DNA from 3 places in the Vreelandella lionensis genome. Region 1 is predicted to be linked to each of the others. Evidence: predicted binding sites of a transcription regulator. Region 1 holds the regulator's gene; each other region holds the start of a gene.
The links. Region 1 encodes LexA, which represses DNA repair genes until DNA is damaged. Its sites were predicted from a motif close to TACTGTNTANNTANACAGTA; they were not measured.
Positions count from the first base shown of each region.

Region 1 (10,007 bases):
AGATCCACCGGCGCCAGTGCTCTAAACTGGGCAGCGTTCACGGGGGCGCCAATCAGTGGGTTGGGGTCGAGTTTCCAGTCGCCGGTGTGCAGTATGCGGTAATCACCCGCCTGCATCATGATGGAGCAGCTTTCGGGGATGGAGTGGGTAACACTCAAGTAGCGCAGTGTAAATGGCCCGCTCTCCACCGCATCGCCTGGTTCAATCACTTCAATGGAGGCGCTGCTGAGCTGGTGTTCGGCGAATTTGTAACGCAATAGCCCTGCCGCGAGAGGAGTGGCAAAGATAGGGCAACCCCATTTGGGCCATAGCCACGCCACCGCCCCAATATGATCTTCATGACCATGGGTGATAAACAGCGCCTTAGGTGTGATCTTCAGCGCCTCTAGGGTATCGGTATTAGGTACTTGCAGCGGCGAGTTGGGCAGGTCTTGGCGAATCATCATGCCGCAATCTACGGCGATCCACTGGTCGTCGTATCCATACAGCGTAAGATTCATTCCAATTTCACCACATCCACCTAGCGGGAGTAGGCGCAGGGGCGGGCGACGACGGGGACGAAGTTGAACGCGGGATGGATGCATCAGTTATGAAAAGCCTAGAAAGTAATTCCTTAACTATACGGGAAGCGGGGGGCGGGTAACAATCATCGCGGCACCTGACCACGGTGCTTCCTCATCGTGCTTACGGTACACTACCGCCGCTAATGTGGTTTACCTGCTGGTAGGCAGGTGCTTGGCGAGCGTGCCGTTAAATACGTTAAGAGTGTTTGTTATGTCTCATTACTATCGTTTAGTTGTTTCCTGCCCAGATCAAGTGGGCATCGTGGCGCGTGTCTCAAGTTTTATTGCTCAACAAGGTGGCTCAATTACCGAAGCCAGCCAGCACTCTGACTTAGAGACTGGCCGCTTTTTTATGCGTTACGAGATTCTGGCGGATTCTCTGGGTATGTCGGCGGAAGCACTGCGCACGTCGTTTGAGCCGGTGGCGGCTGAATTTGATATGCAGTGGTCGCTGGTGGATACCCAAAAGCGCCGCCGTGTGGTGTTGATGGTGTCTCGGGAATCCCACTGCCTGGTGGACCTTCTCTACCGCTGGCAGGCAGGTGAGTTGGATTGCGATATTGTCGGCGTTATCTCTAATCACGATGATATGCGCTCGCTGACTGAATGGTATGGCATCCCTTACCATCATGTACCAGTTGACCCGGCTAATAAACAAACGGCTTTTGAACAGGTGCAGGAGCAGATTGATGCTGCCCGCGCTGACTGCATAGTGCTGGCGCGCTATATGCAAATTCTGCCGCCTTCGCTTTGCGAACGGTATGCAGGGCGCGTGATTAACATTCATCACAGCTTCTTGCCTTCCTTTGCGGGTGCCAAGCCGTATCATCAAGCCTATGAGCGCGGCGTGAAACTGATTGGGGCAACTTGCCACTATGTGACAGAAGAGCTGGATGCGGGCCCTATAATTGAGCAGGACATTCACCGGGTCAGCCACTGTCACACGCCTACCGATTTGGTACGTTTTGGTCGCGATGTGGAAAAAGCGGTATTGGCGCGGGGGCTGCGTTGGCACCTAGAAGGTCGCGTGCTAATTCACGGCAACAAAACGGTCGTTTTTAGCTAATCGGCAGAAGGGGACGCTATGTCATTTGCACAAAGCGTATTGGCACCGTGGGCACTCGTGATGACGTGGCTTTTATCGTTGGGTGTCATCGTCTGGTGCTTATGCCTGCGCCCCTGGCGGCCACTACTTGAGGATACAGCGCTTCAGCACCGCTGGATGGCAGCTACGTTGGCCGTCATGTTGATGTGGCAATTGCGTGCGCAAGCGGTGGACTGGTTAACTCTTCACTTGGTGTTTACGGTGCTGATGACGCTAGTCTTTAAAATGCCGCTGGCGTTGATCAGTAACGTGATGATTAATGTCGCCATGGTGGCTATTGGCAGAAACGATTGGTCGCTAATGGGGGCAAATGTGCTGGTGACAGGTATTGTGCCTGCGATCGTGACCGGTTTTGTATGGCGAATCGTTGACCGTCGGTTGCCTGATAATTTGATGGTGTTTTTATTTGCTTGTGGCTTTTTTGGAACGGCCTTGGCGACCTTAGGGGGAGGGCTATCTGCTGTTGCGCTGATTATCGTAGCGGGCACTGATCCCGAGGCCGTCTATCTCGCCCAAGAGTATGCCCGCTTTTTACCGTTACTGATGCCGTCAGAGGCATTTATAACCGGTATGCTGCTGAGTATTTTGCTGGTGTACCACCCAAACTGGGTGGCCACCTTTAATGACCACCGCTATATCGACTTGCAGTAGCCTGCCTTACAGGTTGGGCAACTAGCCAAGCGCTTGCCCATTACCACCGCGAATGACACCAACACCCACGCCTTCAATATCAAGCTGCTGAGTGCGTAGGTCGATCTCAATTGGTGCGAAATCTGCGTTCTCGGCAATCAGTGTTACTTGATGCCCCTGGCGTTTAAAACGCTTGACCGTTACTTCGTCTTCTAATCGTGCTACGACAATTTGCCCATCGCGAACGCGGTCAGTGCGATGCACGGCCAGAAGGTCGCCTTCAAGAATGCCTACATCTTTCATGGATAGGCCGCGCACCCGTAGCAGGTAATCTGCTTTAGGCGTGAAGTACTCAGCGGGCAGCGGGCAGTAACGGTCAATATGTTCAGCCGCAAGGATAGGGCTGCCAGCGGCGACCTCACCAATCACAGGAAGCCCATTGGGCAACGGCTCATTAGTAGCAGGTGCTGCAGCCGCTGGCGTTTCATTAAGCTCCTGCGGCTCCTGGTTAGGTAAGCGGATGCCCCGTGATGTATTGCGAATTATACGAATAGCGCCTTTGCGCTCGAGCGCACGCAAATGCTCTTCTGCTGCGTTAGGCGAGCGGAATCCCAGCGCTTTGGCAATTTCGGCGCGGGTAGGGGGGTAGCCAAGCTCACCCATGGTCTTAACAATAAAATCAAATACGTGCTGCTGACGTGCTGTGAGTGGACGCGACATACCAAACTCCAAAACAGTGAAAAGACAGTAGCTACATGTCGGCTTAATCAGTATGTGTTTAAGTATACAGTATGTTGCTCTGTCCAGTACATGACGAGTTACACCCAACCGAGCCAGCCGTTAAGTGTCCAGTTAACGCTTACTACCATTTGGATAAGAGATTGAGCCAGCAGGGGTTATGACATAGTATTCAGCCATGTTTAAAACACCTGTTTTTTGGAGGGCGCTATGGCCCAATCGGATACGGTAACGCGTATTTTAGATACTGCAGAGGTACTGTTTGCAGAGCGAGGCTTTGCCGAGACGTCGCTGCGCAATATCACCAGCAAGGCCCGGGTTAATTTGGCGGCCGTGAACTACCACTTTGGTTCCAAAAAAGCGCTAATTCAAGCGGTGTTTTCCCGCTATCTCGATCCATTTTCAGAGCGCTTTCACACCGCACTGGACGAGCTAGAAGCTCACTATCAAGGCCAGCCTATTCCTCTAGAAGTGCTGTTAGAGACCATGGCCACTACGGTACTGGCAGTGCCCGCCGAACGTAATAGCCTGAAGGTATTTATGCGGCTACTAGGGTTAGCCTACAGTCAGGCGCAAGGGCATCTGCGTCGCTACATTCAGCAGCAGTATGGCGATGTATTTACCCGTTTTACCGAGCTGGTGCGTAAAGCCACGCCTGAGCTGCCGGACGCCGAGCGCTTTTGGCGGCTACACTTTATGCTAGGCACAGTGATATTTACGCTTTCGGGACTGGATGCCCTGCGTGATATTGCTGCAAAGGATTATCAAGAGCAGGTGACGGTGCGTGACCTTGTGCGGCGGCTACGTCCAGTCGTTGTTGCTGCGATGAACGCGCCGCTACCGGCTGCGGTTGAAGAGGGAAACCATGGCAACGCCCAGGCTAGCTGAATTACCGCCTTCCCAATCTGGTTGGGTGGAGATTGACACCCAGCGGCAGCGGTTGCGCTGGTGGCAGGGAAAGGAAGTGAGCTATGAGTGCGCGATCTCCACTGGGGTTGCTGGCGTAGGGCAGCAAGAGGGTAGCGGCCAAACACCGCTGGGCTGGCACTATGTCCGTGCGTCTATCGGCAAGGGCTTGCCTGATAATGCGGTATTTCGTGGTCGCCGATGGACTGGCGAAGTATTTTCGCCTGAATTGGCGACAAATTACCCTGAGCGAGACTGGATTCTAACGCGCATTATGTGGCTCTGCGGTCTTGAGCGCGGCGTTAACCGTGGCGCTGATGTGGACTCCCAGCGGCGCTACATTTATTTGCACGGCACGCCTGAAGAACAACCGATGGGGGTGGCTGCCTCTCACGGCTGCATACGCCTGCGAAATCACGATTTACACTACCTGTTTGCACACGCCCAACCCGGTACGCCGGTTTGGCTGCATTAAGCCCACTTCCGGGCGTCCTGCCAGAATTTTGACACGCTAAGCGGTTAGTCTAAAATGGCGCCCTTTTTGTCGGATCCTCCCCATGACGCAACCCATTGGCCCGGTCATGCTTGACCTAGAAGGGCCGCAGTTATCCAGCGCTGAAAAGACATTGCTAAAAGACCCTGCGGTGGGCGGCGTTATCCTGTTCGCCCGTAATGTCGAAGATGCGTACCAAGTGCGGCAGCTCTGCAGCAGTATTCGTCGTGTGCGTGGTGATCTACTGCTAGGTATTGACCAAGAGGGCGGTCGAGTCCAGCGGATCAAAAAAGGGGTGACCAAGCTGCCCGCCATGGCGCGAATTGGCGATCTGTATGCCAGCGACCCAGTAGCAGGGCTCACCTTAGCCAAAGACACAGGCTGGCTGCTGGGGATGGAAATGGCCGCCTGTGGGTTGGATATGAGTTTTGCGCCAGTGTTGGATGTTGAGAGCGGTATCTCCAGCGTCATTGGCGACCGTAGTTTCAGCAGCGATCCAAAGCATGTCGCCCAACTAGGGCACGCCTTTATCGAAGGCTTGCATGACGCTGGCATGGCGGCAGTTGGTAAGCATTTTCCTGGCCATGGCGGAGTGGCGGCGGATTCCCATATTGCGCTGCCAGTGGATGAGCGACCCCTGGCCGAGCTGAAAGCCCGAGACCTCGTGCCGTTTCGCGAGTTAGCGGGTGTGTTGAACGGCGTCATGCCTGCCCACGTGATTTATTCAGCGTTTGATACTCGCCCTGCAGGGTTCTCACCCAACTGGTTAGGCATGCTGCGTGAATCATTGGGGTTCAAAGGGTGTATTTTTTCCGATGATTTAAGCATGGCGGGGGCGCATGAGGCAGGCGGCCCGGCTGAGCGTGCCAAAGCGGCGCTGGCCGCTGGCTGCGATATGTTGCTGATCTGCAATGACCGAGCGGCAGCCATTGAGGTGCTAGAGGCCTGCCAAGGGGTGCTGAATAAACGGCCTGCCAAGCTGCGTTACGGCCGTGCTAGGCCTGAACTGGATGCACTGGCTGCACTCGGCCGTTGGCGCCGCACGCATGCCAAGCTCGAAGCGCTAGCGAATTAATTCCATTTTTATACCGTTTTCTTATTAGATGTTTTTTGGAGAAGTAGCATGTCCAAGTTGGATAAAGAAGCGCTTGAATCATTAGATTCTATGCGTGAGTTGATGGATAACGCCGACTGCCTGATTTCGCAAGAGCAGGTTGAGCGAGCGTTGGATCGCATGGCGGAAGAGATCACGCGAGACTTGGGCGACAAGCTACCGGTGTTTTACTGCGTTATGAATGGCGGGCTCATTACCACGGGGCACCTGCTGACGCGTCTTGGTTTCCCGCTGGAAGTGGACTATTTACATGCGACCCGTTACCGCAACGAGCTGCGCGGCGGTGAGCTTTTCTGGCGCGTATCGCCTGAAGTTCCCATGGCGGGCCGACATGTAGTGATTGTTGACGACATCCTCGATGAAGGCGCAACCCTAGCGGCCATTCTGGAATACTGCAAAGAAGCCCAGGCGGCCAGTGTGACTACCGCAGTGTTGGTCGACAAGCAGCACGACCGCAAAGCCGTTCCAGGATTAAAAGCAGATTACTGCAGCCTAGAAGTGGCCGACCGTTACGTGTTTGGTTTTGGTATGGACTACAAAGGCTACTGGCGTAATGCCCCTGGAATTTTTGCTCCCAAGGGCATGTAAGCTAGCGCAATCCTAGCGGGGTGAGAACCGCCTCGCTAGGCCGGTTTCCGCAATCATGCGCGTAGAGATCTCTTCTATTGAAAATCGCGTCGTATCAATAAACGGAATATGCATTGCCCGGTACAGCGATTCTGCCTGCTCTACTTCTTGTAAGCACTGATCCATCGAGCTATAGCGGCTATTGGGGCGGCGTTCATTACGAATGGCCGAGAGTCGGCGTGCATCAATGGTAAGGCCAAACAGCTTGTGCCGATGAGGTGCCAGCGCTTTGGGTAGCTTCAAGCTGCCATCTTCATCCAGGTCATCTTCGGTGAGCGGATAGTTCGCGGCGCGAATGCCGAACTGCAGCGCCAAGTAGAGTGAGGTCGGCGTTTTACCACAGCGGGAAACCCCCACTAGAATAATATCGGCTTTGTCGTATTGGTGGGTGCGTGCTCCATCGTCGTTATCGAGTGCAAAGTGAACCGAGTGGATGCGATCCATATAAACGTCGTCGCTACCGATGGAGTGCGTTCTGCCGACGCTGTAGGAAGAGTGCGTTTCCAGCTCCTGCTCAAGGGGCTCTAGAAACGTCGAAAAAATATCGACCTTAAACCCTGACGCTTGGCGGATAACGTTACGAATCTGTTGATCCACAATCGTATCAATGATGATCGGTCTACAGCCATCGCGTACGGCGGTCGATTCGATAATCTGTGCCAGTGCCTGTGCTTTTTCAACCGTATCAATATACGGTTTAGTCAGCATATTGATCTCTACATCACTGAACTGCGCTAAGAGACTGCGCCCTAAGCTTTCTGCGGTGATGCCGGTGCCATCCGAAATAAAGAAAGCTGTTCGTTTCATAACCTGATCCGCCAGTCTGCCATGTTCATAGATAAGCTATTGTGTGCTGTACAAACGATGAGCACAACGCCTAGTCGATACTACATAAAACGCTAATTTCGTGTATTTGTTGTAAAAATCCTCCACTCCCTTCGCTGTTAGACCAATGGCGAATACGGTGTCGCAGTGCTAGGGTGACAACGTCTATTAGTGTCGTCCCAACGGGTCGTAACGAAGTCTAAAAGCGAGGGGGTTGCGTGGAAGAGTACATTCTGTGGTTCGGTCAGCTAGGTATGGCAGACGTCGAACGCGTGGGTGGTAAAAACGCTTCGCTTGGCGAAATGATTTCCAATTTATCGGGTGTAGGCGTCACGGTGCCAGGCGGCTTCGCGACCACTGCTCACGCGTACCGCGAGTTTCTCTCTCACGAAGGTCTGAACGACCGCATTAACGACAAGCTTGCTCGTTTAGATGTCGATGATGTCAAAGCACTGGCTGAGGCAGGAAAAACGATTCGCCAGTGGATCATTGATACACCGCTGCCGCCTGGCTTTGAAGCCGCGCTTCGCGATGCCTACGAACAGCTCCAAACGCAACATCCAAGCCTCAAAGTAGCCGTGCGCAGCTCCGCCACGGCGGAAGACCTTCCCGATGCCTCCTTCGCTGGGCAGCAGGAAACCTTCTTGAACATTGAAGGTTTTGCCAATATCAAACATGCGGTGCATGAAGTGTTTGCCTCGCTGTTTAACGATCGCGCCATCTCCTACCGTGTGCATCGTGGCTACGCCCACGAGAATGTTGCGCTGTCAGCGGGCGTTCAAAAGATGGTGCGCTCTGAAACCGGCGCATCAGGCGTTATGTTTACCCTGGATACCGAATCTGGCTACCGTGATGCCGTTTTTGTCACGGCCTCTTGGGGGCTGGGTGAAACCGTGGTGCAAGGCGCGGTTAACCCGGATGAGTTCTACGTTCACAAATCCACGCTGGCCGCTGGCCGCCCGGCCGTTCTGCGCCGCACGTTAGGCTCTAAGCTGATTAAAATGGTGTATGGTCAAGATGCCAGCGCCGGTAAATCTGTTGAAACCGTTGACGTGCCTTTCAAAGACCGTGGCCGCTTCTGCATCAACGATGAGCAGGTGATGGATCTTGCTCGTCAAGCAGTGACCATTGAGCAACACTACCAGCGCCCGATGGATATTGAGTGGGCATTGGATGGCGACGACGGCAAGCTCTATATCGTTCAAGCGCGCCCTGAAACCGTCGTGTCACAGCAGGAGGGCGGTAAGCTTGAGCGCTTCCAACTGCGTGAGAAAGGGCGCACGCTGATTACTGGCCGTGCCATTGGCCAGCGTATCGGCCGCGGGGCAGTTAAGATTGTCCTCAGCCCAGACGAGATGGACAAAATTCAAGAAGGCGACATCTTGGTCACCGACATGACGGACCCAGATTGGGAACCCATCATGAAGCGCGCCTCGGCAATCGTGACTAACCGTGGTGGGCGTACCTGCCACGCGGCGATTATTGCCCGGGAATTGGGCATTCCTGCGGTGGTTGGCTGTGGCGATGCGACCACGCAGCTACAAGAAGGCATTGACGTTACGGTTTCGTGTGCGGAAGGGGATACCGGCCACGTTTATGAAGGGTTGCTGGCCTTTGACTGCAACGTGTCCAGCGTTGACTCGATGCCAGAAATTCCGTTTAAAATCATGATGAATGTGGGCAACCCTGATCGTGCTTTCGGGTTCGCCAGCTTGCCCCATGCAGGCGTGGGCTTGGCGCGTCTTGAGTTCATCATCAATCGCATGATTGGTGTGCACCCGAAAGCGCTGCTTGAGTACGATACGCTGCCTGCTGATCTACAGCAGGTGATCGATCTCCGTACCGCTGGTTACGCTGACCCGGTGAGCTTTTACGTCGATAAATTAGTTGAAGGGATCTCTACGCTAGCGGCAGCTTTCCATCCACAGCGTGTGATTGTCCGTCTATCGGATTTCAAATCCAACGAATACGAAAACCTGATTGGCGGCAAACTCTATGAGCCGGGCGAAGAGAACCCGATGCTGGGCTTCCGTGGCGCGTCTCGCTATATTTCAGAATCTTTCCGCCCCTGCTTCGAGCTTGAGTGCCGTGCGCTGAAGCGTGTGCGCGAAGAGATGGGCTTTAAAAACGTCGAGATTATGGTGCCGTTTGTGCGCACCACAGACGAAGCGCGGGAAGTGGTCGATTTGCTCTCCGCCAACGGCTTGAAGCGCGGTGGTGACGAAAATCCCGACGGCTTGAAAGTCATTATGATGTGCGAGCTGCCGGCCAATGCGTTGCTGGCGGATGAGTTCCTTGAGTACTTTGACGGTTTCTCGATTGGCTCGAACGACTTGACTCAGCTAACGCTGGGTTTGGATCGAGACTCGGGCATCGTCGCGCACTTGTTTGACGAACGTAACCCTGCGGTGAAAAAACTGCTGGCCATGGCTATTAAGGCCTGTAAAGAGAAAGGTAAGTACGTGGGGATCTGCGGCCAAGGCCCTTCGGACCACCCGGATCTTGCCAAGTGGCTGATGGAGCAGGGCATTGACTCCGTGTCCCTCAACCCCGATGCAGTGCTGGAAACGTGGTTCATGTTGGCGGGGGAAACTATTGCTTAAGCCTCCTTCAGCTTGATTAGCGTGCTTGCTATTTTGCGCCCGGCCATTGTGCCGGGCGCAGTCGTTTTATAGGCTACGCTATTGCTTGAGCGCTCAAAAGGCGGTTACGCCTTGGTGATCACGCCTGAGACACGGTTTAAGGAGAAAGGTTATGCTGCCAAAAAGGGCACTCTCACTCACGGGTTTACTGCTGGCGCCAATGGTGAGTTGGGGGTTTAGTTACGAAACACCCTCCATTACACCAGAAGTAGGGTCAGGCTTTGAGGAGAAGCCGGGATGGGCGGCAGACTCCTTCGCGGTGGCGGCGGCTAACCCGCTGGCTACCGACGCGGGCTATCAGGTGCTCAAGGCCGGGGGGAATGCCATTGATGCGGCGGTAGCCGTACAAATGGTATTAACTCTG
Region 1 covers NZ_JBITWC010000023.1:31,704-41,710, forward strand. Annotated here, with positions in the region: gene ACIGG6_RS14270 (ribonuclease J) at 1-500, opposite strand, end outside; gene purU (formyltetrahydrofolate deformylase) at 775-1,629, shown strand; gene ACIGG6_RS14280 (energy-coupling factor ABC transporter permease) at 1,648-2,319, shown strand; gene lexA (transcriptional repressor LexA) at 2,341-3,018, opposite strand; gene ACIGG6_RS14290 (TetR/AcrR family transcriptional regulator) at 3,247-3,924, shown strand; gene ACIGG6_RS14295 (L,D-transpeptidase family protein) at 3,902-4,417, shown strand; gene nagZ (beta-N-acetylhexosaminidase) at 4,500-5,510, shown strand; gene ACIGG6_RS14305 (hypoxanthine-guanine phosphoribosyltransferase) at 5,559-6,137, shown strand; gene ppsR (posphoenolpyruvate synthetase regulatory kinase/phosphorylase PpsR) at 6,150-6,983, opposite strand; gene ppsA (phosphoenolpyruvate synthase) at 7,220-9,604, shown strand; gene ggt (gamma-glutamyltransferase) at 9,756-10,007, shown strand, end outside.

Region 2 (10,007 bases), on a different contig from region 1:
TCGGCTGCGGCTCGGGGGCGGTTTCCGGCGTGGGCGTTCGCTGGCTGGGCAGTGCATCTAGCGGGTCGGCACCTTCAACGGCTGGCCCCATACCGCGGTCTGTGCTCACCGGCAGGTCGCGGGATAGGTCTCCCTCCTGCTCAATGTTGACCAGTCGGCTCGCGTCATCAAACGTGAGCGTGACGCGGCGCTGCTCAACACCTTCATAGGCTTTATCGATGCGGTAGACGTAGTCCCATTCGCGGGAGTCGAAGGGCGCTTCCAGCAGTGGGCGGCCCATTACGTAGGCCACCTGTTCTTGAGTCATGCCCGGCTGGAGCTGGCTGACCATCTCCTGGGTGATCAGGTTGCCCTGGGGGATGTCGCGCTTATAAACGCCGACATAGCTACAGCCACTGACAACGGTCAGGGCGACGGAAAGGGTAATGATACGAGTCAATTTTTGCATTTGAGCCTGTTCTTCACTATCGTGGTTTCGGTCGATGATACCCGACCTAACCTGTTACTGCGAAGAGCAACCATGGCCGATCAGAACCATGAACTACGCAAAGCCGGGCTGAAAGTGACCCTGCCGCGCGTCAAGATCCTGCAGATTCTCGAAAATGCTTCGGGTCAACACCACCTTAGCGCAGAAGAAGTGTATAAAACACTGATTGATGCGGGCGAGGATGTTGGCCTGGCAACTGTCTACCGCGTGCTGACTCAGTTTGAATCAGCGGGCCTTGTGATTCGTCACAACTTTGACGGTGGCCATGCAGTATTCGAGATGACCCAAGAAGACCACCACGACCATATGGTGTGTCTGGAAAGCGGTGAGATCATCGAATTTGTCGATGACATCATCGAGCGTCGCCAGCAAGAGATCGCCGAAGAGCACGGCTACGAGCTAGTGGACCATGCTCTGGTGCTGTACGTACGCCCTCGCGGGTCTGACGTTACACGCCAGGATAGCGGCCCAACGAATCGCAAATAGTGAATCGTTAAAGCGAATAGCCGCGTAAAAAACGCCCCCAGGGTGCCAGCGAATACTCACTGGCGCTCTGGGGGCGTTTTGTATTCAACGGGGGCTTGGGGTAGGGCGCGCCCGTTTGGTGGATCAGTGAGGCAGGCGCTGGCTGGCGTGGAGCATTTCCCGCGCGTGGGCCAGCGTTTGGTCGGAAAGCGTTACGCCCCCCAGCATTCGCGCCAGTTCGCTGATACGGCCGCGCTCGTCCAGTAGCGCCATATGGGTCAGCGTGGTGTCTCGCTTGGCGTGTTTTTCAATATGTAAGTGCTGGTGCGCCTGGGCGGCCACTTGGGGTAGGTGGGTCACGGTCATTACCTGGCCGTTTTCTCCCAGTTTGCGTAGCAACTGGCCAACAATTTCTGCCGTTGCCCCTGAGATGCCCACGTCGACCTCATCAAACACTAGGCTTGGAATCGTCGAATGCGAAGCTGCCACTACTTGAATGGCCAAGCTGATGCGCGACAGCTCACCGCCAGAGGCAACTTTCGTTAGTGGTCGTGCGGGCTGGCCAGGGTTGGCGCTGATCAGAAACTGAACACGGTCTAACCCTTCCGGTGAGGGCGTTTCGCGTGGGGTAACGTCCACTTCAAAACGCGCTTTGCCCATGGCCAAGAAGGCTAGCTGTTGCTGCACCTCTTTGCCTAGATGTACGGTGGCCTTTTGGCGTGCTTCGGTGAGCTGTTTGGCTTCGCTGCGGTAACGCTCGCGGTACTCGGCCACTTGGCTGCTGAGGGCTTCTAAATCATCGTCGCTGGCTTCCAACTGTGCCACTTCCTGTTTGAGCTGGGCGTGCAGCGCGCAAATCTCCTCTGGGGCGACGTGGTGCTTGCGGGCAATGCGGTGTACATCGCCCATGCGCTCTTCCACCCACGCCAAGCGCTCAGGATCTAATTCAGTGGTGCTGGCTAAGCGGTGCAGCTCGCTGGCGGCCTCTTCTACCTGAATGCGGGCGTCGCTGAGCATGGTGAGCGTATTGGCAAGCGTGCCTTTATCGCTGCCGGGTAGGGCGCTGAGGTGGGCGTAGGCCTGGTTGAGTAGCGACAGCGCACCGCCTTCATCGCTTTCACAGCAGTCGGCGGCAAACTGGGTTTCGCGCAGTGTTTCTTCGGCGTGGGCCAGGGTGTGCTGCTCCTCTTCTAACGTTTGCAGCTCGCCTTCGGCAAGGCCCAACTGATCCAACTCCTCGACTTGGTAGCGCAGCAGCTGGCGCTTGGCTTCTACTTCGCTGCCCTCTTCGCTGAGCTTTTTCAGCCGCCGCCGAACGTTGCGCCATTCACGGAATGTTTCAGCAAGCTGTTGGCTGCGTTCGCGTAAACCGGCGTAGTCATCCAGCAGCGCCAAATGCGTTTCTTCGCGCATTAAGGCTTGGTGGGCATGCTGGCCATGAATTTGAATCAGCTGCTCACCCAGGGATTTTAAATCCGCGATAGTCACTGGATGGCCGTTAATCCATGCTTTGGAGCGCCCGTTGGCGGTCACCACTCGGCGCAGCAGGCACTCGTCGGCGGGCAGTTCGCGGGCCACCAGCCATTCGGTAGCGGCGGGCAGGTGCTGGATATCGAAACGGGCGGAGAGGTCGGTGCGCTCACAGCCATGGCGCACGCTACTAGCATCGGCGCGCTCACCCAGGCAGAGGCCCAAGGCACCCAGCAAAATGGATTTACCCGCCCCAGTTTCGCCCGTAATGGCGGTCATGCCACGGGTTAGGTCGAGTTCAAGGCGGTCAACGATAGCGTAGTCTTGGATCGCTAGCTGCGTAAGCATAAGGCCTCCTGAGGCGGTGCGGCACAGAAGCTGGATACTTATCCAATAATTGTTGTTTTATACAGTAGTCGATAACTCACTTCAATGCCCCTCTTGAGATGGCTTTTATGGCCCCCATATAGGCTGCATACGTGGTTAATACCCGCTACTTAACTCAGGTGGCCGCCACCGGCACCGCTACTTATTTCAGGAGCAAGGCATGGCAAAAGAACCGCAAACCCCGTTGGAAGATGAGCTGGCACGCCAAGAGCAGGAAGCAGAAGTGACGGATCAGTCTGCAGAAGAGCGTTTGGTAGAAGGCGAACTGGAAGGACTGATTGACGATGATGCCCCGCTAGAAGGCAGTATCGGTAGCCCCGAAGCCGATGTGCTAGCCGCCCAGGTAGAAGAGCTGGAGCAGAGCCTAGCGGAAGCCAAAGACCAAGCGCTGCGCGCGGCCGCTGAAGCTCAAAACGTACGCCGCCGGGCTGAGCAAGAAGCCGAGAAAGCGCGCAAGTTTGCCCTTGAGAAATTCGTCAAAGAGCTGCTGCCTGTGGTGGATAGCTTGGAGAAAGCCCTGGAAAGCATGCAAGGCGATGCCGCCGAGGTGCACCTTGAAGGTGTCTCCATGACGTTAAAAATGCAGCTAGACGTGCTGAGCAAGTTTGGCGTCGAGAGCATTGAGCCCCACGGCGAGCCCTTCGACCCGCAGGTACACGAAGCCATGGCGATGGTGCCGAACCCAGAGCTAGATCCCAATACCGTGATGGAAGTAATGCAGAAAGGCTATCTACTGAACGGACGCCTCGTGCGCCCGGCCATGGTGGTCGTCAGTCAAAAAGCGAATTAAGCCGCGTTGACGCAACGCAGTAAAAAAAGCCCTTGAAATGCTGCAAGCGGCCCCCAAATAAAGGGCAACCCGCGGGAAAACCCGCAGACGCCAAGTAAGTAACAGCGGCGTAAAACATCAGTTTTGTTTCAACCGAATTCGAGGTTTTTGCTATGGGACGCATTATTGGTATCGACCTGGGCACCACTAACTCTTGTGTGGCCGTGCTCGATGGTGACAGCGCTAAAGTCATTGAAAACGCCGAAGGCGGTCGTACCACGCCTTCCATCATTGCTTACACCGACGATGGTGAAACCCTGGTAGGCCAGGCCGCCAAGCGCCAAGCCGTTACCAACCCGGAAAACACCCTTTACGCCATCAAGCGTTTGATTGGTCGTCGCTTCAAAGACGACGTTGTACAAAAAGACATCAAAATGGTGCCGTATAAAATCGCTGAAGCTGATAACGGCGATGCGTGGGTAGAAGTAAAAGGCAAAAAAATGGCACCGCCGCAGGTGAGCGCGGAAGTGCTGAAGAAAATGAAGAAAACCGCCGAAGACTACCTCGGCGAGCCGGTCACTGAAGCGGTCATCACTGTTCCGGCTTACTTCAACGATAGCCAGCGTCAGGCCACTAAAGATGCGGGCCGTATTGCCGGTCTAGACGTTAAGCGCATCATCAATGAGCCGACTGCTGCCGCGCTTGCCTATGGTATGGACAAGACCCGTGGTGATAAAACCATCGCGGTTTACGACCTGGGTGGCGGTACTTTCGATATCTCAATCATTGAAATTGCCGACGTTGATGGCGAGACCCAGTTTGAAGTGTTGGCTACTAACGGCGACACCTTCCTGGGCGGTGAAGATTTTGACTTGGCGCTGATCAACTACCTGGTTGACCAGTTCAAATCTGACAGCGGCATCGACCTGTCTGGCGACAACCTAGCCATGCAGCGTCTGAAAGAAGCCGCCGAGAAAGCCAAAATCGAGCTTTCTAGCGCGCAGCAGACCGATGTGAACCTGCCCTACATCACTGCCGACAACACTGGCCCGAAACACCTCAACGTGAAGGTGACCCGTGCCAAGCTGGAGTCGCTGGTAGAAGAGCTGGTTCAGCGTTCGCTTGAGCCGTGCAAAATGGCGCTGAAAGATGCAGGCCTGTCCGCTTCTGAAATCGACGAAGTGATCCTGGTCGGCGGTCAGACCCGCATGCCGATGGTTCAGAAGAAAGCGGCTGACTTCTTCGGCAAAGAAGCACGTAAAGACGTGAACCCGGATGAAGCGGTTGCCGTGGGCGCTGCGATTCAAGGCGGTGTATTGGGTGGCGACGTAAAAGACGTTCTGCTGCTTGACGTTACCCCGCTGACCCTGGGTATCGAAACCCTGGGTGGCGTGATGACGCCGCTGATCGACAAGAACACCACCATCCCGACCAAGAAGACGCAAACCTTCTCGACCGCGGATGATAACCAGACGGCCGTGACCATTCACGTCGTACAGGGTGAGCGTAAGCAAGTGTCGCAGAACAAGTCGCTGGGTCGTTTCGACCTCGCCGACATTCCGCCGGCACCGCGCGGTGTACCGCAGATCGAAGTTGCTTTCGACCTGGACGCCAACGGTATCCTAAACGTGTCTGCTAAAGACAAGGCGACTGGCAAAGAGCAGTCCATCGTCATCAAAGCGTCCAGCGGCCTCTCCGATGAAGAGATCGAGCAAATGGTACGTGATGCCGAAGCCCACGCGGACGAAGACAAAAAGTTCGAAGCGCTGGTGCAGCTGCGTAACCAAGCGGATGGCATGATTCACGCCACTCGCAAGACCGTTCAAGAAGCGGGCGACAAGGCGACCGATGACGAGAAACAGGCCATCGAAACCGCCATCGCCGAGCTGGAAGAAGCGGTGAAAACCGATGACCAGGATAACATCCAGAAGAAGCTGGATGCGCTGACCGAAGTTTCCGGCCAGCTGGCGCAGAAGATGTACGCCGAGCAGGCAGAAGCGGCCCAGGCGGGTGGTGAAGGCGCTGAAGAAGCCAACACCAAGCAGGACGATGACGTGGTTGACGCCGAGTACGAAGAAGTCAACGACGACAAGAAGAAGCAGTAACCCACCTCTTTCTGCCAAGGAAAGTGGTGACGCGGGAGGCAACTCCCGCGTTGCTGTTTCCGCGGCCGAGACGCCTATAGTGCGTAGCTAACCAGGAGGCGTAGGACCCATGTCCAAACGCGATTATTACGAAGTCCTGGGTGTCGAAAAAGGGGCCGATCAGAAAGAGATCAAAAAGGCCTATCGCCGTCTGGCGCAAAAATTCCACCCTGATCGAAACCCGGACGATAACACCGCAGCGGAAAAGTTCCGTGAAGTGTCGGAAGCCTACGAAGTCTTAAGCGATGGCGAGAAGCGCGCGGCCTACGACCAGTTCGGTCACGCCGGTGTGGATGGCCAGGGCGGCGGCTTTGGCGGTGGTGGCTTCGGCGGCGGTGGCGCTGGCGATTTCAGCGACATCTTCGGCGATGTGTTTGGCGATATTTTCGGTGGCGGCGGTGGCCGTCGTCGTGGGCCCAACGCACCCGCCCGCGGTTCCGACCTGCGCTACAACCTAGAGCTGGATCTAGAGAGCGCGGTGGCGGGCACCACGGTGGATATTCGCGTCCCGCGCCATATCGAGTGTGACCGCTGTGATGGTGGTGGCGCCGAGCCAGGCTCCACCAAAGAGACTTGCCCCACTTGCCACGGCCACGGCCAGGTACGTATGCAGCAGGGCTTCTTTGCGGTCCAGCAAACCTGCCCCACCTGCCACGGCAGTGGCCAGCACATTAAAGTGCCGTGCCACAAATGTAACGGCGAAGGCCGCGTGCGCGAAACCCGCACTCTCTCGGTGAAGATTCCGCCGGGCGTGGATACCGGCGACCGCATTCGCCTCAATAGCGAAGGTGAGAGCGGCGTCAACGGCGGCCCAGCGGGCGATTTGTACGTTCAGGTCGCCATCAAGCCGCACCACATCTTCAAACGCGATGGTAAGCACCTGCAGTGCGACGTGCCGATCAACTTTGTTGATGCAGCGTTAGGTGGCGAGCTGGAAGTGCCCACGCTGGATGGTCGCGTGAAACTGAAGATCCCGCCGGAAACCCAAACCGGCAAGCTCTTCCGCCTGCGCGGTAAAGGCGTGAAGCCGGTACGCGGCGGTGCCCCCGGCGACCTGCTGTGCAAAGTAGTGTTGGAAACGCCCGTCAACCTCAACGACGAGCAGAAAGACCTGCTTCGCCAGCTGCAAAAGAGCTTTGATGACAGCAATAGTCATAGCCACTCGCCGAAGAAGACCGGCTTCTTCGACAGCGTGAAGAAGTTCTTTGAAGAGATGAAGCCGTAAGGGTGGTATAGCGTCACTACATAAAACGCCTCAGCACTTCAGTGTGCTGGGGCGTTTTTGTATCTGCTTCAGCGCAAAAGGTGATCCATTCGCCACGCTAAGGCCTGTTGATCGGGCTGCCAGCGTTTGGCTCGGGGCAGCACCACCGCTTGACCATGCAACTGCTGAAGCCATGCGTTATCTGGCATAAAGTCATCAAGAATTGGGCTGACATGCCATTTATGGTCCGGCCCCGGCGCGATCAATCGGTTATCCATCGCCCAGTGTAAATTGGGCGTCAGTGCTAAGCCATTTGTAGGGCGGTCGTCGTAGCTTTCGGCGAAAGGAATTAAGTGGGCGGCTTCTACCAGATAACGGTAGTCTGGCGTGATAAAGCGCAAACGAGTGGCGGCACAGCGGTAGTCGTAGGCTTCCAATACCAGAGTGCGAAAAGCGGCTGAGCGTGCCTGCTGTTGATGTGTCTCCTTAACTTCGCCCACTAAGCTATCGGGGTGCTTTTCGTAATCGCCGCTCTCTAGTGCATTGGCTAAATAGGTGTTCAGCGCGTGCTGCTGAGGATCTTCAGCGAAATAGTGCGCTACGATCAGTGCGCTGGCGTTATGAGCCATTTGTTTATTCTGAAAGGCACTAAATAGAGCGCTATCTAGCACTGCCTGTGTGAAGAGTGCCTTTAAACCCTTAAGCGATTTAGGCTGGCCTAAGCTATTGGCAACGTGAGCGATGCTGCTATCAAACACCGGCTCCCAAAGTGCGCCAGAAACGCCTTGGTCGCCCTTTAGGTGCCAAAGTGGCAGGTGAGGGTTAGCCGACTGACGGTCGCCGGTGGCGGCTTCATACAAATCGAAATAACGCGCTAGTAGCCGGTCATCAATGGCAACCGTCGGCGTGTTAATGTGCCCGTTTTGGATTTCACAAATAATCGCCAGCAGTAAGCAGGGCTTATTCGCTGCTAGTCGGCCTCGGCTGCGGCCTACCCGTAGGGCGGTCAGGCTTTTTAGCGTCTCATCTGTCATTGTTGTCTCTAAAATTGCTTAGGCTTGGTTGGAGATTACCACGGCTTTTGATAGTAAGGGCAGTGAGTAGCCGAACACACCGTTGCAAGGAATTCTCATTCGCTGCTTGGCTCTTTTCGCTGTGAGGATTAGGCTAGTAGATAATCACTTCTATTAAATTGGAGAGAGCCGCATGCCTTTATCCCGAGCAGAAATTGCCACCCCATCCGGCGCGCGGTTGATCAACCGCCTGTGTAAACACTGGGCGCATAAGCTTGAGGTGGAGCACAGTGAACAGGACGCCAAGATCGTGTTTGCCAGCGGTACTTGCCTGATGCACGCCGAACCTGATCGGCTACTGGTCTCCATCGAAACCCTGGAAGAAGAGCACTTGGACCAGCTAGAGGGCGTGGTCGAGAGCCATCTAATGCGTATGGCGAAAGACGAGCCGCTGGAGATTGTCTGGGAAAATTGAAAGTGCATGAAGGGCGCTGCCGTTAGCGCCGCATCGCTAAGGGTGGTCTGCTATAATCGCGGCCACCTTTTTTTGTTTCTAGTTGATGCCAAATAGCGCACGCGTAGGAGTTTCCATGACCCGAATTGCCATTGTAGGCGTAGCTGGCCGCATGGGCCGCACGTTAGTCAACGCCGTTGAGCAACAGGCTGATGCCTCGCTTGCAGGCGGTATTGTGGAGCCGGGCAGCTCCCTGGCCGGTGCTGATATCGGCGAGCTGGCAGGTGTGGGTAAGCGTGGTGTGGCCGCCGTGGATTCGCTCGACGCCATTGTGGATGACTTCGACGTGCTGATCGACTTCACTGCGCCCCAAGTTACCTTGGCGAATCTGGCATTTTGCGCCGAGCACGGTAAGCGCATTGTGATTGGCACCACCGGTATGAACGATGAAGAGCTGGCCGAGCTAGATAGCTACCGCGATAAAGTGGCCATGGTGTTTGCCCCCAACATGAGCGTGGGCGTGAACCTGACGCTCAAACTACTGGAAACGGCGGCCAAAGCCCTGGGCGATGAAGGCTACGATATTGAGGTGATTGAGTCCCACCACCGCCATAAAGTCGATGCGCCTTCCGGCACGGCCATTAAAATGGGCGAAGTGGTGGCCGAAAGTTTGGGCCGTACCTTGAAAGAGCACGGCGTGTTCGAGCGGGTAGGGCAGTGCGGCCCGCGTACTGATAAAGAGATTGGCTTTGCTACCGTGCGGGCGGGCGATATCGTGGGCGAGCATACCGTCATGTTCGCCACCGAAGGCGAGCGCATCGAAATCACTCATAAAGCTTCCAGCCGTATGACGTTCGCCAAGGGTGCCGTGCGTGCTGCCCGCTGGGTGGCCAATCAGCCCCACGGTCGCTACGACATGCAAGATGTATTGGGCTTGGAGTAATGAGGTAGGACAGCACGCAGCCTCTCGATATGTGTAGTGCTGGCTGCAGAGCGTAATGTTATGGGTTGCCTCTGAGCCTGCCCGCAGGGTGAGTCGTATGGACTCACCCTTATTTTTGAATGGGCTTTTAGTCTAAATGTGGCTGCGAACAGGACAGAGTGCTGTTTTTGGCTGAGCTGTCAGTAGTTAGAAGAGCGAGCTACTGTGCGGTTAGCAGCATAACCACCGCAAGCAGGGCTGAGGCCCACATGGCAGGCTTGATTTCGTTTAGCTTACCGGTCGCCAGCCGGATCAGCACAAAGCTGATAAACCCAAAGGCAATGCCAAGCGTGATGGAGTAGGTCAGCGGCATTAATATGATGGCCAGAAAGGCTGGGAAGGCTTCTTCAAGACGGCTCCAGTCGATCTTTCCAATGGGCGCCATCATAAACAGCCCGACCAGCACCAGGGCTGGCGCCGTAGCGATACTGGGGACTAAAGACAGCAGCGGAGAGAGAAACAGGAAGGGTAGAAACAGGACGCCAATAACCACGGCGGTGAGCCCTGTACGGCCCCCCTGGGCAACGCCCGCTCCGGATTCGATGAAGGTTTGCGCAGCGCTGGTGCCGAGTGGAGCTGCAATCATTGAGGCGAAAGCATCTACCGTCATGGAGCGCTTAAGGTTGCGAGGA
Region 2 covers NZ_JBITWC010000011.1:73,556-83,562, forward strand. Annotated here, with positions in the region: gene bamE (outer membrane protein assembly factor BamE) at 1-448, opposite strand, end outside; gene fur (ferric iron uptake transcriptional regulator) at 521-973, shown strand; gene recN (DNA repair protein RecN) at 1,097-2,770, opposite strand; gene grpE (nucleotide exchange factor GrpE) at 2,970-3,599, shown strand; gene dnaK (molecular chaperone DnaK) at 3,752-5,683, shown strand; gene dnaJ (molecular chaperone DnaJ) at 5,793-6,947, shown strand; gene ACIGG6_RS08805 (HNH endonuclease) at 7,016-7,960, opposite strand; gene ACIGG6_RS08810 (DUF2218 domain-containing protein) at 8,133-8,414, shown strand; gene dapB (4-hydroxy-tetrahydrodipicolinate reductase) at 8,530-9,336, shown strand; gene ACIGG6_RS08820 (NCS2 family permease) at 9,536-10,007, opposite strand, start outside.
Region 2: a site for LexA is predicted at 2,818-2,837, ahead of recN (DNA repair protein RecN). Genes of this name have one in related genera too.

Region 3 (10,007 bases), on a different contig from region 1:
ACTTACTGATGATTGCGCTCGGCAGGAGCTTGTGAAGTGGCAGGCAGATCGCGAGACATGGGCTGAAACGCTGCCTGTTATGGGCTTTTTAAGCCAATTTTTAACGCTCTTTCCCGTTACTGAACAGCACTTTGGCAGCGCTAGCACCGATGGCAAGTTTCTCTACTTTTGCCCACGCTATAGCGCCACGCTAACGGAGGAAGCGCGCCTCTATTTGCAGGCGCATCTGATTTGGCACTGTGTGGCAGGCCACCTTATCGCTCCTTTGGTGGCTAGCCGGCATCGTTGGCACCTGGCGTGCGACCATGAAGTGAACACGCTGCTGCTGGCGTTAGGTGTGGCGCTACCGGTTGATGCACCGCTGTTTCCTGTGTGCGTGGGCCGTAACGCAATGGAGGTGTATCGCTGGCTGGCGGGGCACCCTGGCACGTCACTCGAAGTGACGGCTGATATCCACCCTGCCGAGCTTTGTTGGCACCTGCCCGATACGCAGCCCGATGAGCGGATCGCCATGCTCTGGCGGCATCGTGCTCAACTCATCGCTAAAGATTCTAGTGGGTTACCTGAGAGAGTCGCTAAGTTTTGTGAGGCGCGGTAGACTGTTTACTTTTATCACAGCGGCCAAGGTTGGCGTTATTATGTCTGATGCACGCGACACGCTCTTTCGTTATTTAACCATGCTGCAGCTGATTCCCCGTTTTCCTGGGCGTATCGCGACCCCTGTATTAAAAGAGAAGCTTGCCGAGCGTGGTTTTAAGATCGACACTCGCTCCCTACAGCGTGACCTTAGCCAGAAGCTCTCCACCCAGTTTCCGATTGGCTGCGACGATAGCCAGAAGCCTTACCGCTGGTATTTTGATCGTGATTTTCAGTGCCAGCTACCGGCACTGGATGTACCCAGCGCCTTAACGCTGGTGCTAGCGGAAGAGTATTTAAAAGGGCTCTTACCCCCAGTGGTGGTCGGGCAATTATCGCCCCACTTTACCGATGCTCGGCGGTTATTGGATGAAATGAACGCCAACGGGCTTAGCCAATGGGCAAGAAAAGTACGTGCCATTCCCAACGGTAAAGCGCTGATTCCGGCTGAAATAGATGAGTCCACTTGGCAAACTATTTCTGAAGCCTTGCTTGAGCAGAAGGCAGTTGATGTCGTCTACCTGTCGCGCTCTAGCGAAACAGAAAAGCCGTTCACGCTTCATCCGCAAGGCATCGTCAGCCGCCATAGCGCGACCTATTTACTGGCCCATGTAAACGGGTTTGAGGATTTGCGCCAGTTTGCCCTGCATCGCATTAAACAAGCCACACTCAGCCAGCACCCCTGGCAGGCACAACCTGATTTTGATATTGACCACTACATTCAGGGCGGCGCATTTGGTTATCGGCAAGGGCCAAGCGATGTGACGCTGGAAGCGGAGATCGCGAAACCTGTGGCGTGGTTGCTGCAGGAAACACCGCTTTCCGAGACGCAAACCATTGAAGTCCTCCCCGGCAGTGACTGGTACCGGTTAACCGCCCAAGTACCGGATGACCAGCAAACCATCTGGTGGCTGATGGGCATGGGCGCCAATGTGAAAGTCACCGCCCCTGCCACGTGGCGTGAGGCATTAAAAAAGAGTGCTGAGCAGGTACTAGCGCACTACCAGGACACAACGCTCACCTGCGAGACACACTGAGGCTTTGTACGAAAACTGCCTGCGCTCGGATTGGCGCTGCATGGCCACGCTGAAACGTTAATGGGGAGACATAATGGATAACGATACCCGCTTACTCGCGTTTTATCGCGGTGAATCCCCCGATCATAAAGGGCGTTTACTTGAAGATATCTGGGCGCTCTCGCCTTTTTGGCTAGAGCATACCCACGACTATATTCAGTGGCTGTTTCCTATCCCAGAAGCGAGCCGTTTTAATAGCTTTGCGCCGCTCTTAACGCCTGCGGTGCAAGCAGCTTTTGCGAATGACGAGCGCTTACGCCACCACCAGCAACGCTCACTGGATGTAATGTTAAATTTTTTGGGGCTAACACGGGATGGCAACATCATCACCGCTCAGCCAACGCTATCGATACAAACCCATATCTGGTTGAAAGCCGGGGGCCATAACCACCTGCGTATTACGCGCATGATTCGGTCATTAGCGTTATGCCACCAACCAACTTTGGCCCGCGCACTCCAGCAAGCGGTTATTGAGATTGGTACGCAGCATGGCGTGGTGGGTGAAACATCCGTTCGTTATTGGCAAGATGCGTTTTAATGAAAATTAAACTATTTGTTACGCTACTTACATAACTCACATAGGAATAATTAATGATATGAAGAAAATTGCATATATCGAAGATAACATCGTTCCGCAGATGTTCACTACCGCTATTGAAGCATACAAATTTAGCCATAGAAGCACTCTGCGCTCAAAAGGGTTTGACCAACTGGAAACTTTTGGGCTGCTATGGGGCTACTCTATTCCGGCCAAGGGTACATTACCTGCCAAAGTCATCGCTACAATGGCCACCGTTGAAACTTCCGCAGTTCGCCATAACGAGTGGGTAGCCCCCAACTTTGACTCATTACGTAGCAAAAAAGAGTTTTTTGAACACTACTGGCCCAATATAGAGCTAGTTGGAACCTTTCATTCACATCCTTATAAAAACCTCTCAGAGGTTAACGACAATAAGGGATGGAAAGCCTCCGAAGGTGACCAAGAGTTTTGGCCCCATTTCCATGAAGAAGTAGCCCCGGAACAACCATTACTCGCGCATCTCATCGTGACGGTGGCTAATTTGGAAAAAACAGGCTGGGCAATACCAGACCGGCTGAAAGGAAGTGAAAGCTCAAAAGGCTATGTACTTTCAGCTAAAAGTATAAAATTGTGGCTCAGATCTTATGCATCTAGCATATTAGAGCAGGAAAATGGAATAACCTACGAGTACTCCGATGATATGGGGCTTGAAATTCCTTCCTTAGAGCGGCGCTTCTTGTGAGCCGACCGACACCCTAATGTATAGATAGTGAAAATATCAAATAAAATCAGCAGCCTATAATACTTACCAGAGTATTCATGGCTGCCTTTGGTACAGCTCTATCAGCAATAAGGCTTTATTAGATAGGGCTAAGTATCTTATCGTTTTTCAGGCTCGTCTGGTATTAAGGCCAGTAGGTCTGTGACGCCAATATCGATACCTACCTGGAAGAGCAAGGTGCTCACTTGTCCGCGATGGTGGGTTTGGTGGTTGAAGAAGTGGTAGATAAGCTGTGAGAAGCGTTTACTTGAGGCTATGCCTTTCGTGTTGTGGTAACTCAGAGCGGCGTTTAACTCATCATCTGTTAGCGCGACGATCCAGTTGATAATGACGTCATCTAGCCATTTACGATGTGCTGTTAAACCTTCCAAATCATCAAACATCGGCTGATCAAGCCGACCTGGAATAGGCAGCGGCTCCATAACGGCCAAAGTGGTTGAGGAGGAATGGTGGGTCGCAAACCGCTTTAGCCAAAGCGTATCGGCAACGACTAAATGGTTCAGCGTACCTAGAATAGAGCCAAAAAAAGCCCCTCGCTCTTCGGCCAGTTCAGCTGCGCTCAACCTGCTGGCTGCGTCATATACCTTTGCATTCATCCACTGGTTATACCGTGCCATCAGTACAAAATGCGCTTGCAGGCTCATAAGGCAAATTCCCTCTTTCCAGGCAAACCATCACGCACTCATCAGTATGGGCTAGCAGTGTCTTTTATTCCTGCTTGAGTGAAGCCAATCGCTTGGTACTTGCACCTTCTTTCATACGCCATATACTGTATGTTTAAACATATATAGCGACATATCTTACGAGGTGGCAGATGGCGGCGTTTGACCCTTCCCGCGCTACCGTGCATAAAGGGCGCGGTGCAACCTACGACCCGCATAACCGCTTTGCCCCTACCCGCAGCGTGGCGGAGGATGACGGCTGGTGGCAGGAAGAAGCGTCTACCTCGCTGGCAACAGAAGTGCGCGAGGAAGCCAGTAAAAGCGCGCTCTCTTGGAACAACTCTCCAGATTTACCCTTTGATCGTTCGCTTAACCCGTATCGCGGCTGTGAGCATGGCTGTGTCTACTGCTATGCGCGCCCCTCCCACGCCTATTGGGATTTGTCGCCAGGGTTGGATTTTGAAACCAAACTGATCGCCCGCCACGGGCTGGTGGAGCATTTAAAAGAGGAGCTTTGCCACCCCCACTACGTTTGCAGACCCATTAACCTCTCCGGCAATACCGACTGTTACCAGCCGCTAGAGGCCACCTACCAAACCACTCGCCGCTTGCTGGAATTGCTGTTGGCTTGCCGCCACCCGGTGACGCTAGTGACGAAAAGCACGCTGATTTTGCGGGATATCGATCTACTAGCAGAAATGGCGGAGCATCGCTTGGTGCGGGTGTTCGTGAGCTTGACCAGCCTGGACGCTAACCTAAAGCGCACGCTGGAACCCCGCACGGCATCGCCCCAGGCGCGCCTGAAAGTGATTCGCGAGCTGAATACGGCGGGAATACCGGTGGGCACGCTGGTATCGCCGATTATTCCCGGCCTGACCGACCACGAAATTGAACGCATTCTGGAAGCCGCCAGCCGTGCTGGGGCGCGCACCGCCACCTGGATGCTGCTAAGGCTACCCCACGAGGTCGCGCCGCTGTTTGAAGCGTGGCTAGAAGCCCACTACCCTGAGCGCGCCGCTAAGGTAATGAGCTTGATGCGCCAGTGCCGTGGCGGTAAAACCTACGATGCGGCCTTTGGTAAGCGCTTTCGCGGCGAGGGGGTATTCGCTGACTTGATCGCCCAGCGGTTTCAGCGTGCTAGCCGCCAGTGGAACATGCAGCCACGCACCGAGCAGGGGCTGAATACCCGTGATTTTCGCCCGCCCCGGGCACAGGGGGATTTATTTGATTAGACTGCTGGAATACCCATCACTAAGAAGACGCCCTCTCCATGTCGCTCAGCAAAACAAAATCCAGCTTTTACCGCCGCCTTTACGTGGCCCACTTGATTGACCAAGGCGTGGCCAGCGTACCCGCGTTGATGGAAGCCACCGGCATGCCGAGGCGCACCGCCCAGGACACCATTACGTCCCTGGGGGAATTGGATATTGAGTGCGTATTTGAAAAAGGCGACGGCGAGCGCCACAACATTGGCCACTACACCATTAAGCAGTGGGGGGCGATTGACCCGCAGTGGGTGGCATCGAACGCTGAGCGCTTAGGTCAGGTACTGGGCTATCGCTAGCCTCATCAGGCTCTGCCCAAGCAAGGCGCGCTGTATTTAACGTCACGCTGAGCGAGCTTGCTGCCATCGCCAGTACGGCGGCCAAGGGCGGTACCGCCATCATGATCACCAGCCCAAGCGCCAGCGCGTTATAGAGTGCCGAAAACACTAGGTTTTGTACCATGACTCGGCGGGTGCGCTTAGACAGTGTCAGTAGCCTTACGATACCGCTCACCCCAGGCCAAAGCAGCTGTGCGGCGGCTCCTTCGCGGGCGGCTTCGCTGGCTTGCATGGGGGCGACGCCTACCCCGGCTTCGGCAAGGCTCAAGGTATCGTTCACCCCGTCGCCCACATAGAGCGTGGGCGAAGGCAGCCCTTTGAGCAGTGCCGCTTTGGCTTCCGGCGAACGCTGGGCGTAGCACGCGTTTTTTGCTAACCCCACCTGCTGGCCAAGCCAGCCCACCGGCCCCTGGCGGTCGCCGCTGATCAGCGCCACGATGTACCCTGAGCGCTGTAGTTCGGCAAGGCTCGCTTTCGCATCGCTCACCGGCTGGTCGGCACAGTAGAGCGTGGCGAGCCAACCGCGGCTGTTGGCCACTACCACCTGTGAAGCAAAGGCGTAGTCAGGGTGTTGGGCGTTATCTGGCAAGGGCGCGCCAAGCTGCTGCTCTATCCATGCGGCGCTACCTAACCACCACTGCTCTCCGTTTTGAAACGTTGCTTGCTGGCCTTTGCCGGGATGCTCCTCAATATGAAGTACGTTATGAAGTACTTTATAAAGTGCCTTGGGCGGCGTTGCTGTTTCAGCCTTGTTCGCCCAGTCCAGCAAACCGCTCGCTAGCGGGTGTTCGCTTTGGCTGACGGCGCTGTGCAGCATCGTCTGAAACATCGCGAGGTCGTCGCCTTCGCGCAGCGCGGCGTGCACTACCTGATGCTGCCCACGGGTGAGCGTACCGGTTTTATCGAAGGCAATGCCGCGTACGTTCGCCAGGGTTTCAAAAGCAGCAGGGTCGCGAAGCGCAATGCCCTGTTGTAATGCTTGACTGCTACCGGCAAGGCTTGCCAGCGGAACCGCCAGCCCCACCGCGCAGGGGCAAGCCACCACCAAAACAGACAGCGCACGCACAGCAGCGTCTTCTAAACCAAGGCCCAATAGCAGCCCGAGTGGGAGTGTCAGCACAGCCAGCAGCAGCGCTACGGGGCTTAGCCATGAGGCAAAGCGGTCGGCCAGCTTGTGCAATTCGCCCTTTTTTGCCTGGGCGCGGCGCATTTGCTCGCACAGTTTATCCACCCGCCGCTGGCCAACGGTGGCCGTCACAGTCACCTTCAAAGGCGCTGCGTTTAGCCCCGCCGCATAGCGGCAGCCCGCATAGACTCGCTGCCCAGCATGCAGGTAACGGGGCACGCTTTCCCCGGTGAGCGTGGCGGTATCCAGCCAGCCGGGCGTTTCCAGCAGGCCATCCAAGGGCACCTGCTCACCGGGGGGCACTTCAATCACGGCTCCCATGGAGACTTCCCCAACGGGCTGCGTTTCGCGCTGTCCGCCTTGGCAAACCACCACATCAGCTTCCGGCAGCCTTAGTGCATCAAAGGCTTTGAGCCCCCGCTGCCTGCACAGGGTTTCGACCAGTCGGCCCACCAGAAGCAGCACAATCAGTACCACCGCAGTATCAAAATAGACCTCTGAAGAGCCGCGCAGCAGCAGCCCTACCGATACCGCCATGGAGCCAAACACACCCAGGCTTACCAATACATCCATGCCGGGACGTCGGGCCAATAGCGTGCGCCACCCCGCTCGGTAAAACGGAAGGCCGGAATAGAGCACGACGGGCAGTGAAAAGGCACCGGCCACCCACGCAACGACCAGCTCTATGGTGGCATTGGGCAGCGCGCCCACGTAGATCAGCAGCGACGCCAGCATGGTCCACATACCCAACACCGCACCTACAATCAGGCGCAGCGTGAGGTAGCGGCTCTCTTGGGCCAGACGCTGCTGAGCATCTTGCACTGGCTCTAGCTCGCTCAGCTGATAGCCCAGCCGTTTCACCACGGGGGCTAACGCCGCCAACTGGGTTGCTGCGGGAGTGCCTTTCACCCATACCGTTGCAGTAGGGTAATGAACGCTGGCCTCAGCGACTCCCGGCACGCGGGCTAGCGCGCCCTCTACCGCCAGCGCACAGCTGGTGCACCACATGCCATGAAGCGTATAGAGCGGTGCGTCGTCATTAGCAGGCGAGTCTGTGTTCACGGTTACAGACAAGGCGGCACGCCAATGATGGGTAGCCCCGCAAACGCCACGCCAAAGGCAGAAAACAAGTAGAGCCAACCGGATACCACGGCATGAAAGCGTTGACGCCCCTGATGCTGCTTGGCTGTGCGGCAGCACCCCCAGGCCAACAGCACAAGCCCAGCAGCACAGAGAAGGGTAAAACCGCCCAGACCTGCGTTGAGCAGCGTGAGTGATCTTGCCTCCGGCGACGGTGGATTTACCGCACAGGCCACCGATAGGCCGCTATAAACGGCCACAAACCAAACGCTCCAAAGCGTTAGCCCCACTATCAAATGGATAGGGTGGGTAAAGTTCAATCGTTCCATCGCCCTACCCTCCTAACACGCGGGGCAGCACCGCCAGCGCCCCTATGAGCAGCCCAAAGGTGACCACGTTATAGCGCCAAAGCAGGGCTACTACGCCCGGCTCGAAGGGAGCATGAGCGCCCACATAGCCATAGCCCACACGCAGGCCTTGAAGCACGGTCAAGACGACCGCTAAACCGCCGTGGAACAGGGCGTAGACAAGGCCGACCAGCATCACCGCATCGTGGGAGGTTTGTGTGGGAGCAAGTTCGGCTTGCCACAGCGCCCAGCCCGTTAGCCCCACTTGCAGTGCACCTAACGCAGCGGCTAAATAGAAGCCTGCACCTAGCCCGGCGTCACGCTGCTGGCGCAACCCTCGTACCAGCCGCTCCATCACCACACATCCGGCCAGCACCGCCACGCCCGCCGCCAACATAAGCATGAGTGATAGCGGCGGCGTCTCTGGCATCTGCCATTCGGGTGAAACGGTCCAGAGGTAGAACCAGCCAAACAGGTAAGAGAGATAAAACGATCCGTTGGCGATCAGAAAAACACCCATCGCCCAAAGGCCGGGGCCGTCCATCGTACGCGAATGGAGCGGTGGATCGCCCGGTTTTACGCCTGCGTCCGGTGCCGCTTTGGGATGCGCGCCGTTCTCCCAGGACCAGCGCAGCAGAAAGATACCGGCAATAATGACGAATACACCCGCCAACGCGTACACCTTGGTCAGCAGGCTCAGGCACACCACCGCCAGCGCGGCAGCGGCAAACAGCGGCCACCAGGAGTTACCGGGCAGGTGAATAATCTCGCGCACCTTGCCGGTAATTGGGTCGGTACCCCACATCTCCCGCCTGCCGTGAGAGGCTACCGCCAGCGAGTGCTTACCTTCGGCCATGGCATGAGGCAGATTTGGGTCATCCCACAGCGGGTGCCGGGTTTCCACATTGGGTAGGCTCACGAAATTATAGGCGCTGGGCGGCATGGTGTTGGCCCACTCCAACGTATCGGCATTCCAGGGGTTATGCTTGGCGGGCTTGCCAAACCGGAAGTGCAGCGCGATATCCAGCAGCACCATGGCAATCCCTGCCGAGAGCACAAAGCTACTGATCGACGAGAGCAGGTTGAAAATCTCCCAACCTGAGCCCGCTTCATAGGTGTAAATCCGCCGGGGCATGCCAAGCAGCCCGGTCCAGTGCATGATTAAGAAGGTGCCGTTAAAGCCCAGGAAGGTAAGCCAGAAGCCCCAGCGCCCCAGGTTTTCGGAGGGCATTCGCCCGGAGAAGAGCGGCAGCCAGTAATAAAGCCCGGCGATTAGCGGGAAGAACATGCCGCCCACCAGCACATAGTGCATGTGCGCCACCACAAAGTGGGTGTCGTGCACCTGCCAGTTAAACGGCACCAGCGCTAGCATGACGCCGGTTAACCCGCCGCACACAAAGATGATTAAAAAGCCCATCACCCACAACATGGGCAGCTTCATTTTGGGCTTGCCAAGCCAGAGCGTGGCTATCCAGACAAACACCTGAATCGCCGTGGGCACGGCCACCAGCATACTGGCCGCCGAGAAAAACGCCTGCGCCAGCTGCGGAATGCCAATGGTGAACATGTGGTGAACCCACAGCCCAAAGCTGATAAAGCCCATGATGGTGATCGCTGCCACTACCCAGCCGTACCCCACAATGGGCCGCCCGGCAAATACCGGGATCAGGGTAGAGACAATACCAGCGGCAGGCAGGAAGATGATGTACACCTCTGGGTGGCCAAACAGCCAGAACAGATGCTGCCAGAGTACCGGGTCGCCGCCGCCCGCAATTTGGAAAAACGGCATGCCTACCGCCCGCTCAAGCTCCAGCAGCACGCTGCCGAGGATCAGCGGTGGGAAGCCCACCACGATCATTAGCGCCATGGCGAGGATATACCACGCAAACAGCGGCATCTTATGCAGCGCCATGCCCTGGGTGCGGGTGCGTAAGATAGACACCACCAGCTCCACTCCCGCCGAGAGCGCTGATATCTCCACAAAGGTGATGCCCAGCAGCCAAAAATCGGAGCCCAAATCTGGGGCAAACTCTTTACTGCTCAGCGGCGTGTACATAAACCAGCCGCTTGAAGGCGCCATCTCAATAATTAGGCTGGAGGTGAGAATAATCCCGCCAAACAGGTAGCAGAAATAGCCCAGCGACGTTAGCCGTGGACACACCAAGTCTCGGGCACC
Region 3 covers NZ_JBITWC010000006.1:54,306-64,312, reverse strand. Annotated here, with positions in the region: gene ACIGG6_RS05150 (DUF2201 family putative metallopeptidase) at 32-598, shown strand; gene ACIGG6_RS05145 (helix-turn-helix transcriptional regulator) at 639-1,673, shown strand; gene ACIGG6_RS05140 (opioid growth factor receptor-related protein) at 1,747-2,250, shown strand; gene ACIGG6_RS05135 (hypothetical protein) at 2,309-2,974, shown strand; gene ACIGG6_RS05130 (DinB family protein) at 3,112-3,657, opposite strand; gene ACIGG6_RS05125 (PA0069 family radical SAM protein) at 3,828-4,907, shown strand; gene ACIGG6_RS05120 (winged helix-turn-helix domain-containing protein) at 4,946-5,239, shown strand; gene ACIGG6_RS05115 (heavy metal translocating P-type ATPase) at 5,160-7,478, opposite strand; gene ACIGG6_RS05110 (hypothetical protein) at 7,469-7,813, opposite strand; gene ctaD (cytochrome c oxidase subunit I) at 7,818-10,007, opposite strand, start outside.
Region 3: a site for LexA is predicted at 3,781-3,800, ahead of ACIGG6_RS05125 (PA0069 family radical SAM protein). Genes of this name have one in related genera too.